DNA from 3 places in the Micromonospora sp. WMMD961 genome. Region 1 is predicted to be linked to each of the others. Evidence: riboswitches for the same ligand, from Rfam matches in the RefSeq annotation. Region 1 holds a riboswitch; each other region holds the start of a gene.

Region 1 (4,561 bases):
GCTCGCCTGCTCAGGCGTCCCCGACGGCTGACCGGGCCTGTTGCGCGGTCATCGGCTGGGCGTGGCTGGAGACGTACCAGTGGTAGTCGTGGTCGAGCAGGCGGCGCACCAGGGCCAGGTCGGGGCCCTCCCCGGGCCGGCGTAGATGGGCCGGCGGCGGGTAGAAGCAGTCGCCCAGCAGCAGGACGCCCGAGTCGGGCACCAGCACTACCGTCGAGTCCGGTGCGTGCCCGCCGCCGACGTGGCGTAGCCGAACCCCGACCGACAACTCGTCGGCATCGGTGAAGGTCCAGGTCGGGGGTAGGACTGTGAAGTCCTCCCAGGAGTCCATCGCGCGTGCCCGGGCGTGGAAGCTCGGGCCGAGGCGGGGGTTGGCGCGTACCTGCTCGTCCAGGTAGCTGTGGCTCCACGGCCGGGCGGCCTCGGCGCGCAGCAGCGGCACGGCCGCCTCGTGCCCGACGATCTCCACGCCGGGCCATGCGCAAGCGCCCCAGACGTGGTCCCAGTGGTGATGGGTGTAGACCAGCCAGCGCGGCTTCGGCAGCCCCGCAACGGCGAGCGCGGCCTGGATCGCGCGGGCGTGCCCGGGGCTCTGCCCAGCGTCGATCATCACACTGCCGCGCTCGTCGGCCACCACGGCGACGCCGGCCTGGACCGCCTCCGGGTCGGGATCGCCCGGACAGACCCAGACCCGACCCGCCAGGTGATGGAACCGCAGGGCGACCATGGTGATCGACCTCCGAGATTGACCGCGGACACTGGTGCGACGTTCGCCGATCCTAGGTGACGGTGCGGCACGGCGCCGTCCCGCCGGACGGTCGGCGCAGGCCAGGGTAGGTTCGGCCATCCTTTGCTCTGCATGTCTATATGCGCCAGTGACGCTCCGTGTCTGGTGCCTATGGGTAAGCAGAGCAAAGGACGCCGGGCATTGATCCGGGGCGTCGCGACGCGCGCGGTCGCGGTCACGGTGATCGCCGTATCTCGATGAATGCAGCCCGCCGGGCGGGGTTGGACCGGCGTTGACCCGCAGCGGAAGCGTGTGGCAGCATTCGCGGCCTGACGGCAGTGAAGGAAGTCGGTGCGATTCCGACGCGGTCCCGCCACTGTCACCGGGGAGCGATCCCCCCTCGTGAGTCACGGCCGTGTGTCTGCGGTTGGAAGGCCGGGGGAGAGCGTCGATCCGGAAGCCAGGATACTTCGGCCGTCGGGACGTACCCCAGGGCGTGGACACCCGAGGAGGACCCGATGACGCACGGCGTCTCATTCATCGACGAGCATCGTCATGCCCCGCACGGTGGGCGATTCACGGTGCCCGCGACCCGGCACGCCCCGCTGAGCTGAGCGCCGCCCGCCGCCGACCGGCCCCGCCGCTCGCGCCCGCGAGCCGTCCGCCCCGCCGTCGTACCGGCTGACGCCGCACCCATCCACATCGTCGCGGTCACCCTCGTGGTGGCCGGGCGTCACTCCCCGGAGCCTGCCGTGCGCATCCTGTTGCTCTCCACCGCCGACACCGACCTGCTGGCCGCCCGCGCCAGCGGCGCCGACTACCGGCTGGCCAACCCCGCCCGGGTCGCCGCCGACGAGGTGCCCGCCCTGCTCGACGGCGTGAACCTCGTCGTCGTACGCCTGCTCGGCGGTCGACAGGCCTGGCCGGACGGCCTCGCCACGGTGCTCACCTCCGGCGTGCCGACGGTCGTGCTCGGCGGCGAGGCCCTGCCCGACGCGGAACTGATGGCCATCTCCACAGTGCCGTCCGGGGTCGTCACCCAGGCGCTGGCGTACCTGGTCGAGGGCGGGCCGGACAACCTCGGGCAACTGGCCCGGTTCCTCTCCGACACGGTGCTGCTCACCGGCGAGGGATTCGCCCCGCCCGCACCGACCCCGGCGTACGGCGTACACGGCGAACACCCCGCCGACCCGGACCGGCCCACCGTGGGCATCGTCTTCTACCGGGCGCACGCCCTCGCGGGCAACACCGGCTTCGTCGACGTGCTCGCGGACGCGGTCCGCGCGGCCGGCGGCAACCCGCTGCCGATCTTCTGCGGCTCGCTGCGCGGGCTCACCACCGGCGCCGGCCCGCTCGGGCTCTTCGCCCGCTGCGACGCGCTGCTGGTCACCGTCCTCGCGGCCGGCGGCGCGGTCGCCGCGGACGCCTCCGGAGGCGGCGACGAGGACGCCTGGGACGTCGGCGCCCTGGCTGCCCTGGACGTGCCGGTCATCCAGGCGCTCTGCCTGACCAGCACCCGGAAGCAGTGGGCCGACAGCGACGCCGGGCTGTCCCCGTTGGACGCCGCCATGCAGGTGGCCATCCCCGAGTTCGACGGCCGCATCGTCACCGTGCCGTTCTCGTTCAAGCAGATCGACTCGGACGGTCTCTCGGTCTACGCCGCCGATCCCGAGCGGGCCGCCCGGGTCGCCGGGATCGCGGTGCGCCACGCCCGGCTGCGGTACCTGCCCAACCCCGACAAGCGGGTCGCCGTGGTGCTCAGCTCGTACCCCACCAAGCACTCCCGGGTCGGCAACGCCGTCGGGCTGGACACCCCGGTCTCGGCGGTCCGTCTGCTCGCCGCGCTGGCCGAGGACGGCTACGACCTGGGCGACGCGCCACCGCCCACCGACGGGGACGCGTTGATCCACGCGCTGATCGCCGCCGGAGGCCACGACGTGGAGTGGCTCACCCCGGAGCAGCTGGCCGCCGCCGAGGCCCGGATTCCCGGTCCGACGTACCAGCGGTGGTTCGACCAGGTCCCGGCCGAGCTGCGCGAGCGGATGCGGGAACACTGGGGTGAACCGCCCGGCGAGCTGTACACCGAGGGCGGCGACATCGTGCTCGCCGGGCTGCGCTTCGGCAACGTGGTGCTGCTGATCCAACCGCCACGCGGCTTCGGGGAGAACCCGATCGCCATCTACCACGACCCGGACCTGCCGCCGAGTCACCACTACCTGGCCGCGTACCGCTGGCTGGCCACGCCGGCCGTCGACGGCGGCTTCGACGCGGACGCCGTGGTGCACCTGGGCAAGCACGGCACCCTGGAGTGGTTGCCCGGCAAGGGCCTCGGCCTGGCCGCCGGCTGCGCGCCCGACGCGGTCCTCGGCGACCTTCCGCTGGTCTACCCGTTCATCGTCAACGACCCCGGCGAGGGCACCCAGGCCAAGCGGCGGGCGCACGCCGTGGTCATCGACCACCTGGTGCCGCCGATGGCCCGCGCCGAGACCTACGGCGACCTGGCCAAACTGGAACAACTGCTCGACGAGTACGCCACGGTGCAGGCCCTCGACCCGGCCAAGGTGCCCACCGTGCGGGCGCAGATCTGGGACCTGGTGCGCGCCGCCGAGCTGCACCACGACCTGCACGCCGAGGCGATGCCCGACGCGGACGACTTCGACGACTTCGTGCTGCACCTCGACGGGTACCTGTGCGAGGTCAAGGACGTGCAGATCCGCGACGGCCTGCACATCCTCGCCGACGCGCCGACCGGGGAGCCCCGGGTCAACCTGGTCCTCGCGGTGCTGCGCGCACCGCAGATCTGGGGTGGCGCCCACGCCCTGCCCGGCCTGCGGCAGGCCCTCGCCGTCGCGTACTCCCTCGACGAGCAGGAGCTGCTCGCGTCACCGGGACGACGACTGGCGCTGCCCAGCGCGTTGACCGACGTGGTGGACGGGCCCGCCGGGACCGCCGCCGACGCCGTCGACCTGATCGAGGCGCTCGCCCGGCGCCTGGTCATCGGGATGGAGACGCTCGGCTGGGACGCCGACACCGTCGACGCGGTGGTGGTGGAGGTCACCGGCCGGTCGATCCCGGACGTCGCCGCGGTGCTGCGCTTCGCCGCCACCGAACTGGTACCCAGGCTGGACCGCACCACCGACGAACTGACCAACACCCTCCGGGCGCTCGACGGTCGGTTCGTGCCGCCCGGCCCGTCCGGTTCCCCCACTCGGGGCCTGGTCAACGTGCTGCCCACCGGTCGCAACTTCTACTCCGTCGACCCGAAGGCCATCCCCAGCCGCAACGCCTGGGACGTCGGGGTCGCCCTCGCCGACTCGTTGCTGGCCCGGCACCTCGCCGACACCGGGGCGTACCCCCGCTCGGTGGGGTTGACCGTGTGGGGCACCAGCGCCATGCGGACCCAGGGCGACGACATCGCCGAGGTGCTCGCGTTGCTGGGCTGCCGCCCGGTCTGGGACGACCGGTCCCGGCGGGTCACCGGCATCGAGGTGGTGCCCACGGCCGAGCTGGGCCGGCCCCGGGTCGACGTCACCGTGCGCATCTCCGGTTTCTTCCGCGACGCGTTCCCGCACGTGGTGGCGCTGCTCGACGACGCGGTCCGGCGGGTCGCCGCCCTGGACGAGCCGGCCGAGGAGAACTACCTGCGCGCGCACGTCGCCGCCGACCTCGCCGAGCACGGCGACGAGCGGCGGGCCACCGCCCGGATCTTCGGCTCGAAGCCCGGGGCGTACGGCGCGGGCCTGCTGCCGCTGATCGACGCCCGGACCTGGCGCAGCGACGCCGACCTCGCCGAGGTGTACGCGGTGTGGGGCGGCTACGCCTACGGCCGGGGCC
Region 2 (4,561 bases), 530 kb from region 1:
GTGGTCGACGCCCAGCACGAGAGGCAGTTGCGCACCGTTGGTCGCGGTGACGGAGAAGTCGGCGTAGACGCGGTAGCCGCCGGGTTGGGCCAGCGTCAGGGGGACGCTCCAGGTGCCATCGGGGGCCATCGTCGGGTGCAGGTGCTGGTAGCCGCTCAGGTCGCGGCCGACCACGATCATGTGCAACGGCTTGTCGTGGACGACCGTGAAGCGGGTCGCCGGCTGCCGGTCGGTCCCGACGATCCGGAAGCGGTAGTCGGCGCGTACCCCGGCGGGTTGGGACCGCTCCAGCGGTTGCAGGGTGTACCCGCCGGCGCTGACCGTCGTTCCGGTCGCCAGCGTCTCGCCCGCCGCGCCGTCACCTCGGTGCGTGTGCGGGCCGGTGCCCGCCGGGTGCTGGTGCCCGTCGGTCGCGGACACGCCCTGCCCGGAGGCGGGCGGAGCGCCCGCCGGCTGGCGGGCGGTGTTCGCCGGGCTCTGGTCGCCGGTGCCGATGCGAGCCAGCCCGAACCCGGCCAGCAGGGCTACCACCAGGCCGCCGACGAGCAGCGCCAGGTGGCCGTTGCTCAGCCGGGACCCGGGTGTCACGGCGGCGAGGTCCGTGTCGGGCCGTGCCCCGCGGTCGACAGTCGACCCGTCGTCGGTGGCGGTGAGGGCCTTCGTCTCCTGGTCGGCGGTGGCCAGGGCCTTCGGTTCCTGGTCGGTGGGCGTCGGGTCGACCGCGACGCCCGTGCGGGCCGTGACGACCGCGTTGCCGGTACGCGCCGCCGGCACGGCGGCCGGTCGCCGCTTACCGCCCGTGGGCTGCGCACCGACGCCGCTCGCCGCGCCGGCCTTGCCCGCGGAGGTCTTGGCAGCGGCCGTCTTCGCGGCGATGGTCCTGCCCCCGCCGGTCTTGCCGGCGGGCCTGTTCGTGGTACGCGCACCGCCGCCGCGTCGACCTGAGGTCCCCGGTGCGGTACGGCCCCGGCCGGTGGGTTTGCCGGTGGACGCCGTCCGGCGACGCCAGACGACGAATCCGGCCGCCGCCACGAGCGCCGCGATCGCCGCCGCCCAGCCGGCCCAGGCCAGTGCTCCCGAATCGCGCTCCTCGGCCGGCCCGGTCGGCGGGGCCACCGCAGCCCCGGACGGCTGGGTCACCGGCTGCGCCGAGGTTGTCGGCACCGCCGACGCCTGCCCGGACGACCCGTGCTGCTCGGTGGCGGCCACCAGCGCCGGGTCCGGCTGGGTCGTCGGCGGGCTCCACCCCTTGGGCGCCGCCGTCACCGGCCCGTTGTAGCGGAAGGTCAGCGTGCCCCGCACGGTGTCGCCGTCCGAGGCGACCGACAGGTAGCTCACCGAGTACTGGCCCTTGGCCGGCAGGTGGCTGACGGCCACCGTCGACGGGAACCCGGTCGTGTACTCACGTGGCTCGAACTGCCCGTTGACCAGGAAGTACTCCCGTACCGGCTTGTCCAGCGGCTTCGGCTCCCCGTACGACCAGCTGTTGTCGACCCGGATGCCGCCCGGGGCGGTGACGGTGAAGAACGCGTTGGGCGCGGTCTTCTCCGTGAAGAAGAGCTGCACCGCCGTCAACGGCTCGCTCACCGTGGCCCCACCCGCCGGCGTGGACATGGCGAGAGTCCCGTGAGCCGCGGCGGGTTGGGCGGACGCGAGGAGAGCGACCGCCGAGGCGAGGAGGAGCGCGAGGACACCCGAGAGCACCCGCCCCGGAGTCTGAGGGAGACGACGCATCTGAATATCCTGACCCGAGTGAGGCTTTTTTCAAGAGCTGGCGATCTTTTCCTCACATGGCAAAAGCTGACGACGCCGCGCTGGTATCCCCGCGCTGTGCCCCCGGTGCCACGACTTCCCTGGCCAGCTATGCTGCGGGCGGCGCTGGTTCGTCCCGTCGTGACCGGCGGGGCGTCGTAAGAGGGAACCCGGTGGAAGTCCGGGACTGCCCCGCAGCGGTGAGTGGGAACGAACGCCGTCATCAGCACTGGGCCGTCGGCCTGGGAAGCGACGGCCGGTAGGAGACCGGCGCGACCGGTCAGGCCCGCGAGTCCGAAGACCTGCCTGCGCTGCGTACACGACCGTGTGCGCCGCCGTCGGCCTCGCGGGTGGGCTCAGCGGGTGACGTGCCGTCCGTCGGCGCGTGCTCGTCAGTGTTTCCGCGTTCCGGTGGTGTGGTTTCCCGAGGGACGGACTACCGCTGTGCACGACACCGCCACGATCGCCGGCCGAGCGCCGTCGGCGTCGCACCTGACCCTGTCGCAGATCATGGACCAGCACCACACCAACCTGATGGGTACGGTGCACGGCGGCCGGATCCTCAACCTCATCGACTCGGTGGCCGGGGTGGTCGCCGCCCGGCACTCCGACGGGCCGGCGGTCACCGCCGCGATCGACGAGACCGCGTTCCTGCGCGCGGTGCGGGTCGGTGACGTCGTGCACGTCGACGCCCGCATCACCTGGGCCGGACGCAGCTCGATGGAGGTCGCGGTCAAGGTCACCGCCGACCGCTGGGACCGGGCCGTGCCGCCCACCGACGTGGCCACCGCCCACCTGGTCATGGTCGCCATCGACGACGACGGCCAGCCGAGGACGGTGCCGCCGCTGCTACCCGAGACCGACGGGGACCGGAGGCGCTACCGCGAGGCGGAGATCCGTCGGGAGCACCGGTTGGCCTTGCGGCGGGCGCTGCTCGACGGCGCCGAGGACGGCTGAGAGGTTCTCGGACCGCCCGTTGCGACCTTCCTCGGGTAGCTCGCCGCGATCGTCGTCCGGCCGGGCACGCCGGATGCGGACGCAGGACAACTCGGATGTCGCCCGGCCGGCAACCCAATTGGATAGCGTCCAGGTGATGTATCGATCACGGAGGGTGTGAACCGTCATGCGCGCTGCGGTGCTGCGGGAGTTCGACAGTCCACTGACGGTGGAGGACGTCGATCAGCCCGCTCCCGGGGCGGGGCAGGTGCTGGTGCGGATCATCGCCAGCGGGGTCAACCCACTCGACACGAAGATCCAGGCAGGAAAGGCCGCGCACGCGCGGGTCCAGCCGCCCGCGGTGCTCGGACTGGACCTGGCCGGCGTCGTCGCTGCGGTCGGCGCGGAGGTGGCCGGGTTCGCGCCGGGAGACGAGGTGTACGGGCTGTGCGGGGGAGTGGGCGACTTGCAGGGCTCGCTGGCCGAGTACGCCGCCGTGGACGCCCGGCTGCTGGCCCGCAAACCGAGCAGTCTGTCGATGCGGGAGGCCGCCGCGTTGCCACTGGCGGCGGTTACCTCCTGGGAGGGGCTGGTCGACCGGGCGGGGGTCCGCGCCGGGCAGAAGGTGCTGGTGCACGGCGGTGCCGGCGGGGTCGGATACGTGGGCGTGCAGCTTGCCCAGGCGCGCGGCGCCGAGGCGTACGCCACGGGCGGGCCGGCGAGCATGCGGGTGATCGAGAGCCTGGGCGCCGTGCCGATCGACTACACCTCGACCACGGTGGAGGAGTACGTCGAGAGGCACACCGGCGGCGAGGGGTTCGACGTCGTCGTCGACAACGTCGGTGGCGCGACGCTCGACGCGTCGTTCGCGGCGGTACGCACCTATCACGGGCACGTCGTCAGCGCGTTGGGTTGGGGGTCGCACTCGCTCGCCCCGCTGTCGTTTCGTGGCGCGACCTACTCCGGCGTGTTCACTTTGCTGCCGATGCTCACCGGACGGGGCCGCGAACACCACGGCGACATCCTGCGCGAGATCGCGACGCTGGCCGACGCCGGTGCCCTGCGCCCGCGACTGGATCCACGCACGTTCACGCTCGACACGGTCATGGACGCCCACCGGCTGGTCGCCGACGGCACCGCCGAGGGCAAGGTCGTCGTGGACGTCGCCGGTTGAGCAGAGCTGTTCGTTCGGGACGAAGGAGTCTAGCTCTGCGAGGAGCCGATCGACGGAGCTAGTTGTGCTGGGCCACCAAGATCATGCCGTCGTCAGGCCGTCGAAGGTGGATCGGCAGCGACAGAGGTTGACCAACGTTGACTGCCTGCGTCCCAGGTTGAGAGGTGTGATGCCCGCTTTGATCGCCTTCGCCGCCCACCGAGATCAATACAACGCCACGTCTTGAACACTTACTCCTGTGCCGTGGGAGTGAGCCAGGCCAGGGGTTGTCCGCTGAGGGCGGCGTCGGCAAGGCGGTGGGCGCTGGCGGTCTTCAGGGCGGCTCGTGAGCTGTCGATCCAGCGCTGCACGTTGTCGACGCCTTGGTGGCGGTACTCGACGGCTTGGACGAGGCATTCCAGCTTGTCAGCGTCACGAGCGACGACAGCTTCTAGTGTCTCGCCGGCTTCGTATTCGACGACTGCGGCGGTGATGACGTCGGCGACGGCCGGTGGGCAGGCGGCGACCTGGTCGGCGGTGACGGCGGTGTTGGGTACGGCGGTGAGATAGCGCTTGGCGATGTGTGGGATGTCGGTGATTCGGGTTTCCTGGGTGTCGTGCAGGACGCAGAGCATCGACACTCGGGCTGGGTCGGCGCCCTCCATGGCGGCGAGCATCATTCCGATGAGCGCCGTTCGGAAGGAGTGCTCGGCGATGGAC
Region 3 (4,561 bases), 840 kb from region 1:
CGCATCGCCAGCACGGCCAGCGTCGTGGCCGCGAGGTCCGGGTCGCAGGCGTCGGTGGGGCCGCGCCATTGGCCGGCGAAGGCCCCGGTCGCGCACTGCTGCTCGGTCAGTCGGGTGACTGTCGCGGCGGGCGGGGTGACGCCGGCCCGCTTGAGCGCGAGCAGGGCGGTCGCGTGGGTCAGGGGATCGCTCGATCCGGCGAAGTCACCGACGGCGGCGCAGCCGGCGTCGGCGTCGGCCGCGGTACACACCCGGTCGGTGAGCGTGGCGATCAGATTCCGGTCACCGAACGCGCGCGGATCGCCGTTGGTGCTGGTGAGCAGGAGCGCGAGGTTGGCGACGTTGGCGGTGTGGGGTGCGGCGGTGTCGCCGTTCGGGAAGATCGCGGCGTCGACGTGTGCCCGGAGGTAGTCGACGATCTTGGTGAGGGTTTGGTCCTGCCCGCCGATCCCGGCCAGGGCGGTGGCGACGGCGATGGTCCGGTAGTGGTCGACGAAACCGTTGTCGACGTGGTCGCCGTCGGCGAGCTGCCCGACCAGGTAACTCGCCACCGCCTTGACCTGGGCCTCGGTCGGCCGTGCCGGGTCGCTCGGCGTGGTGGTCGGAGTTGGGGTCGGAGTCGGGGTGGCGGTCGGAGTGGGGCCGCTCGCGCGGACCGACGCGGGGGTGAAGCTCGGCGCGCCGGTGGAGCCACCGATGTCGGTGCCGCCGAAGACCCACGCTTCGACCTCACCGGGGCCGGGCCGCTGGGCCATCGCGCCGAGTGGGCTGTAGGTCCAGTGGTCCTGCCCGGCCGGGGCGATCCAGTAGGACCAGTAGGCCGACGCCGGCGGAGTCAACTGGCATGCCTCGTCGGCCGGTGTCGGGCGTTCGTCACCAGACGCGAAGTCAGGGGACCCGATCCGGCAGATGAAGCCGGGTCCGTCGTGGACGGTGCCGGTGGTGGTGAAGCCCGCCTCGTGCAGCAGGTCCAGGCCGGTGGTCGGGGTGGCGTCGCAGCCGCGCAGCAGCGGCCCGCCCCACGCGCCGAAGTCGACAGCCACGATCGCGCCCTGGGTCGGGGTGCACGACTCCAGGGGATCGGCGAGCGCCGCACGGGTCGGCACCACCAGCGCCACCGCACCGAGTACCGCTGCGGCGACGGCCGCCAACCACGCCGCAGGAGTACGCGACGTTCGACTGACCAGTGGGGACATGGCGACTCTCTCCGGGGTAGCGGCGCAGGCGCGGACGCGGACCCCGGGGACGAGTCCCGGAAACCCTTGCTCCGCGCCGTGTACCTCGACGGCGCTGCGGTGCACTATCCAGCCAGGTAATCCGACTCGTCCCGAAAACGGGACCTACGGCTGCGGGCCAGCGCCGGACTTTGACCGGCTTCCCCTGACTGCTGGATCGGGGCCATCGGACCACAGCCGCCACCACCCCGTCAACGCGAAGACGTGTCATGTACCTAACAGCGCGCGGTAGGGGCTTCCTCCCATACCGTGACCGCGTCATCGCGTGGGGGAACCCGGTGGAAATCCGGGGCTGACGCGCAACGGTGAGGACGGTTGGCCGTCCCGAGCCCGACTACCCACGTGATGACGCAGCACCTGCGGTATCCGTCCCACGCGCCCTGCGGCCGGCCCGCCCCGCTCCCGCCGGCTCCGTTGCCGGGCTCCGGGTCGAGGCAGTCGTGCCCCGTACCCCAAGGAGACCCGATGTCCTCGCGCCCTTCCTCCGGCAGCCGCCGGAGACGACTCGCGACAGTTCCCGCCGCCGCCCTGATCACCACCGTCGTCGCGGTCACGGTCGGTGCCGCACCGGCCGCCGCGACCTCGACGGCGGCGCAGATCGCCACCGCCAGGACCAACGGCGTCGCCTACCTGCGCACCCTGCAGGCCGCCGACGGCAGCTACGCCAGCGGCGGGTTGTCGAACGAGTGGGCGTTCAGCGCGTTCGCCCCGGCCGGCGTCGCGGCCGTGGACGTCTACCCCAGCGGTGACACGACCAAGAACGCCCGCACCGTCTATCGCAACCAGCTATCGGCCGCGTCCTGGCCGAGCACCACGCCCGTGGTCACCGACTACGAGCGTGGGGTGCTCAACGCCTACGCCGCCGGCATCGACCCCGCTCGCGTCTCCCCCGCCCGCAACCTGATCGCCGACACCATCGCCTACTGGCAGACCGGCTCGGCCGGCTACTACGGCCCGCCGGCCAACGTCAACGGAACCATCTTCGCCACCCTCGCCCTGGCCGGAGCGAAGACCCAGACCGGCGCCGCCCGCGTACCGCAGGCGCTGCTCAACCTGTCGGTCACCCGGATCCGCAACAACCAGCACAACGACGGCGGTTGGACGTTCACCCAGGCCGAAGGCAACCCCACCCAACTCGCCTCGGCCAGCGACATCGACATGACCGGCGCGGCCATGGCCGCCCTCTGCGCCGCCGGGGTGCCGAACACCGACACCGACATCGTCCAGGCGAAGAACTTCCTCAAGAGCAAGCTCGTCAACGCCTCGGGCGCCTTCACCTCCATGTTCGGCGTCAACACCGACTCCAACGCCTGGGCCGTCTCCGGGCTCAACGCCTGCGGCATCCCGAGCCAGGGCACCGATTTCACCACCACCGCCGGCAAGACCCCGATCGACTTCCTCCGGGCCCAGCAGCTGACCGGCGGCGGGTTCAAGTACCTGCCCACCAACACCACCCCCTCGGCGTACGCCTCCATCGACGCGGTGCGGGCCCTGGCCGGCGCCGGCTACACCGCCGCTCCCCCGACGCCGGTCACCGCCGGCGCGCCCACCTGGGTCGCGGCGAGCGGATTCACCGCCGGCACCGCCACCCGGCTCGCCGTCATCATCGACAACGGCAGCGGCAGCATCAAGCCGTGCGCGGTCACCCTGACGCCGACCGCCGCCACCACCACCCTCGGCGCAGTACTGGACGCCGCCGTCGGCGCGGCCACCCCGAGCGGCTGCGTCACGGCCCTCAACCCGACCAGCGGCACCGGCACCATCACCGCTGTCAACGGCCTGGCCAACAGCGGCTCCTCGACCTGGAAGGTCGCCCGCGACGGCGGCTCCCCGGTCACCGCGACCCGCGGCACGACCGTGACCGTCGGCGACACGATCTACCTGCGCTACGGCGCCTGAGCGCCGGGTAGCGCGATGGTCAGCGGCGGCCCGGCCGTCGCTGACCATCCGCCGGTCGAACCGTCCGCCGCCGCTCAGGTGAGGATGACGAGGTGAACCGCGAACGGTGCGCCGGACAGACCACGACCTGAACATCGGGTTGATCAACTAACCAGGTCGTCACTCTGGTGAGGACAGCGACGGCCTGCGTCCGGGCCCGGTAGCCCGAGGCTTGCGCACGCCGCGAGCAGGCCCTCCAGGCGGGCTACTCGACGTCGGGTGTCCTTCAACTGCTGGCGAAGCTGATGCGCTTGGGCCTCACTGGCACCGAGTTGCCGACGGGCGGCGTCGAGCCGCTCGAAGTCGGCCGCTGTCAGCACGATCATCGGCTGCCCGTCCACAGTCCCGACACGGTGTTCGATCTTTCGGCGCATCGGGACCCTCTGGCTGGGCGGTGGGCGTTGCGGCTGCCCGCTGGGTTCCGCCCGTGGGCGGAACCCAGCGGATCATCATGCTGGCGGGGACTGGGCAGTCTCGGCCAGGAGCAGGGACAGCTCCCGGACCAGGTCGTCCATCGACTGGCCGCTCTGCGCCTTCACCAGGCCCAGAGCGAGATCGGCCAGCAGGTAAAAGCCGAGAGTGCGGGCCTGCTCGGAGCTGAACGCCGACATCAGTTCCTCCGCGCCGGCGAGATCACCGCGATGCTTGGCGGCGATGACCCCGGCGGCGCGTTGGACGATCTCGGCCGCCTCGGGGGTGTACCCGCTCACGCCCGGGTCAGATCTTCGGGGTGGCGGCGCGGGCGGCGTCGAAGCGGGAGATCACGTCGGTCCAGTTGACCAGGTTCCACAGCCGGTCCACGTAGTCCGGGCGGACGTTGCGGTACTGCAGGTAGTAGGCGTGCTCCCAGGCGTCGAACACCAGGATCGGGGTGGAGCCCTGTCCGACATTGCCGTGGTGGTCGTAGACCTGCTCCACGATCAGCCGCTGGCTGAGCGGCTCCCAGGCCAGCACACCCCAACCCGAACCCTGCACACCCTTGGTCGCCGCGGACAACTGACCGGCGAACCCGTCGAACGAGCCGAAGTGCTCGTCGATCGCCGCCGCCAACTCACCGTCGGGACGATCGCCGCCGTCGGGGGACAGGTTGTTCCAGAAGATCGAGTGCAGTACGTGCCCGGACAGGTTGAACGCGAACGTCTTCTCCAACCCGACCAGCGTCGCGTAGTCGCCCTTGTCGCGGGCCTCGGCGAGCCGGTCGAGCCCGTCGTTGGCGCCCTTGACGTACGCGGCGTGGTGCTTGTCGTGGTGCAGCTCCAGGATCTCGCCGGACATGGCGGGTTCGAGTGCGCCGTAGTCGTAGGGCAGGTCGGGCAGGTTGTACACGGCCATGAATACTTCCTCTCAGTGCTGCCTTAGTTTGGCTGTTGCCATTATCTTGCAACAAG

What was found. A riboswitch is a leader RNA that binds a small molecule or an ion and turns the genes downstream of it on or off. The one in region 1 is predicted to bind cobalamin.
Region 2: linked by a shared signal. The riboswitch ahead of O7614_RS20790 (acyl-CoA thioesterase) and the one ahead of cobN (cobaltochelatase subunit CobN) in region 1 are both predicted to bind cobalamin.
Region 3: linked by a shared signal. The riboswitch ahead of O7614_RS22115 (hypothetical protein) and the one ahead of cobN (cobaltochelatase subunit CobN) in region 1 are both predicted to bind cobalamin.

The regions. Positions count from the first base shown of each region.
Region 1 is NZ_JARUBJ010000002.1:4,057,984-4,062,544, reverse strand. It holds gene O7614_RS18510 (MBL fold metallo-hydrolase) at 11-727, opposite strand; cobalamin riboswitch at 1,069-1,198, shown strand; gene cobN (cobaltochelatase subunit CobN) at 1,480-4,561, shown strand, end outside.
Region 2 is NZ_JARUBJ010000002.1:4,589,215-4,593,775, reverse strand. It holds gene O7614_RS20795 (copper resistance protein CopC) at 1-1,734, opposite strand, end outside; cobalamin riboswitch at 1,863-2,077, shown strand; gene O7614_RS20790 (acyl-CoA thioesterase) at 2,197-2,709, shown strand; gene O7614_RS20785 (zinc-dependent alcohol dehydrogenase family protein) at 2,876-3,862, shown strand; gene O7614_RS20780 (HD domain-containing protein) at 4,093-4,561, opposite strand, start outside.
Region 3 is NZ_JARUBJ010000002.1:4,901,350-4,905,910, forward strand. It holds gene O7614_RS22110 (prenyltransferase/squalene oxidase repeat-containing protein) at 1-1,196, opposite strand, end outside; cobalamin riboswitch at 1,290-1,431, opposite strand; cobalamin riboswitch at 1,474-1,596, shown strand; gene O7614_RS22115 (hypothetical protein) at 1,701-3,134, shown strand; gene O7614_RS22120 (superoxide dismutase) at 3,623-3,883, opposite strand; gene O7614_RS22125 (superoxide dismutase) at 3,891-4,505, opposite strand.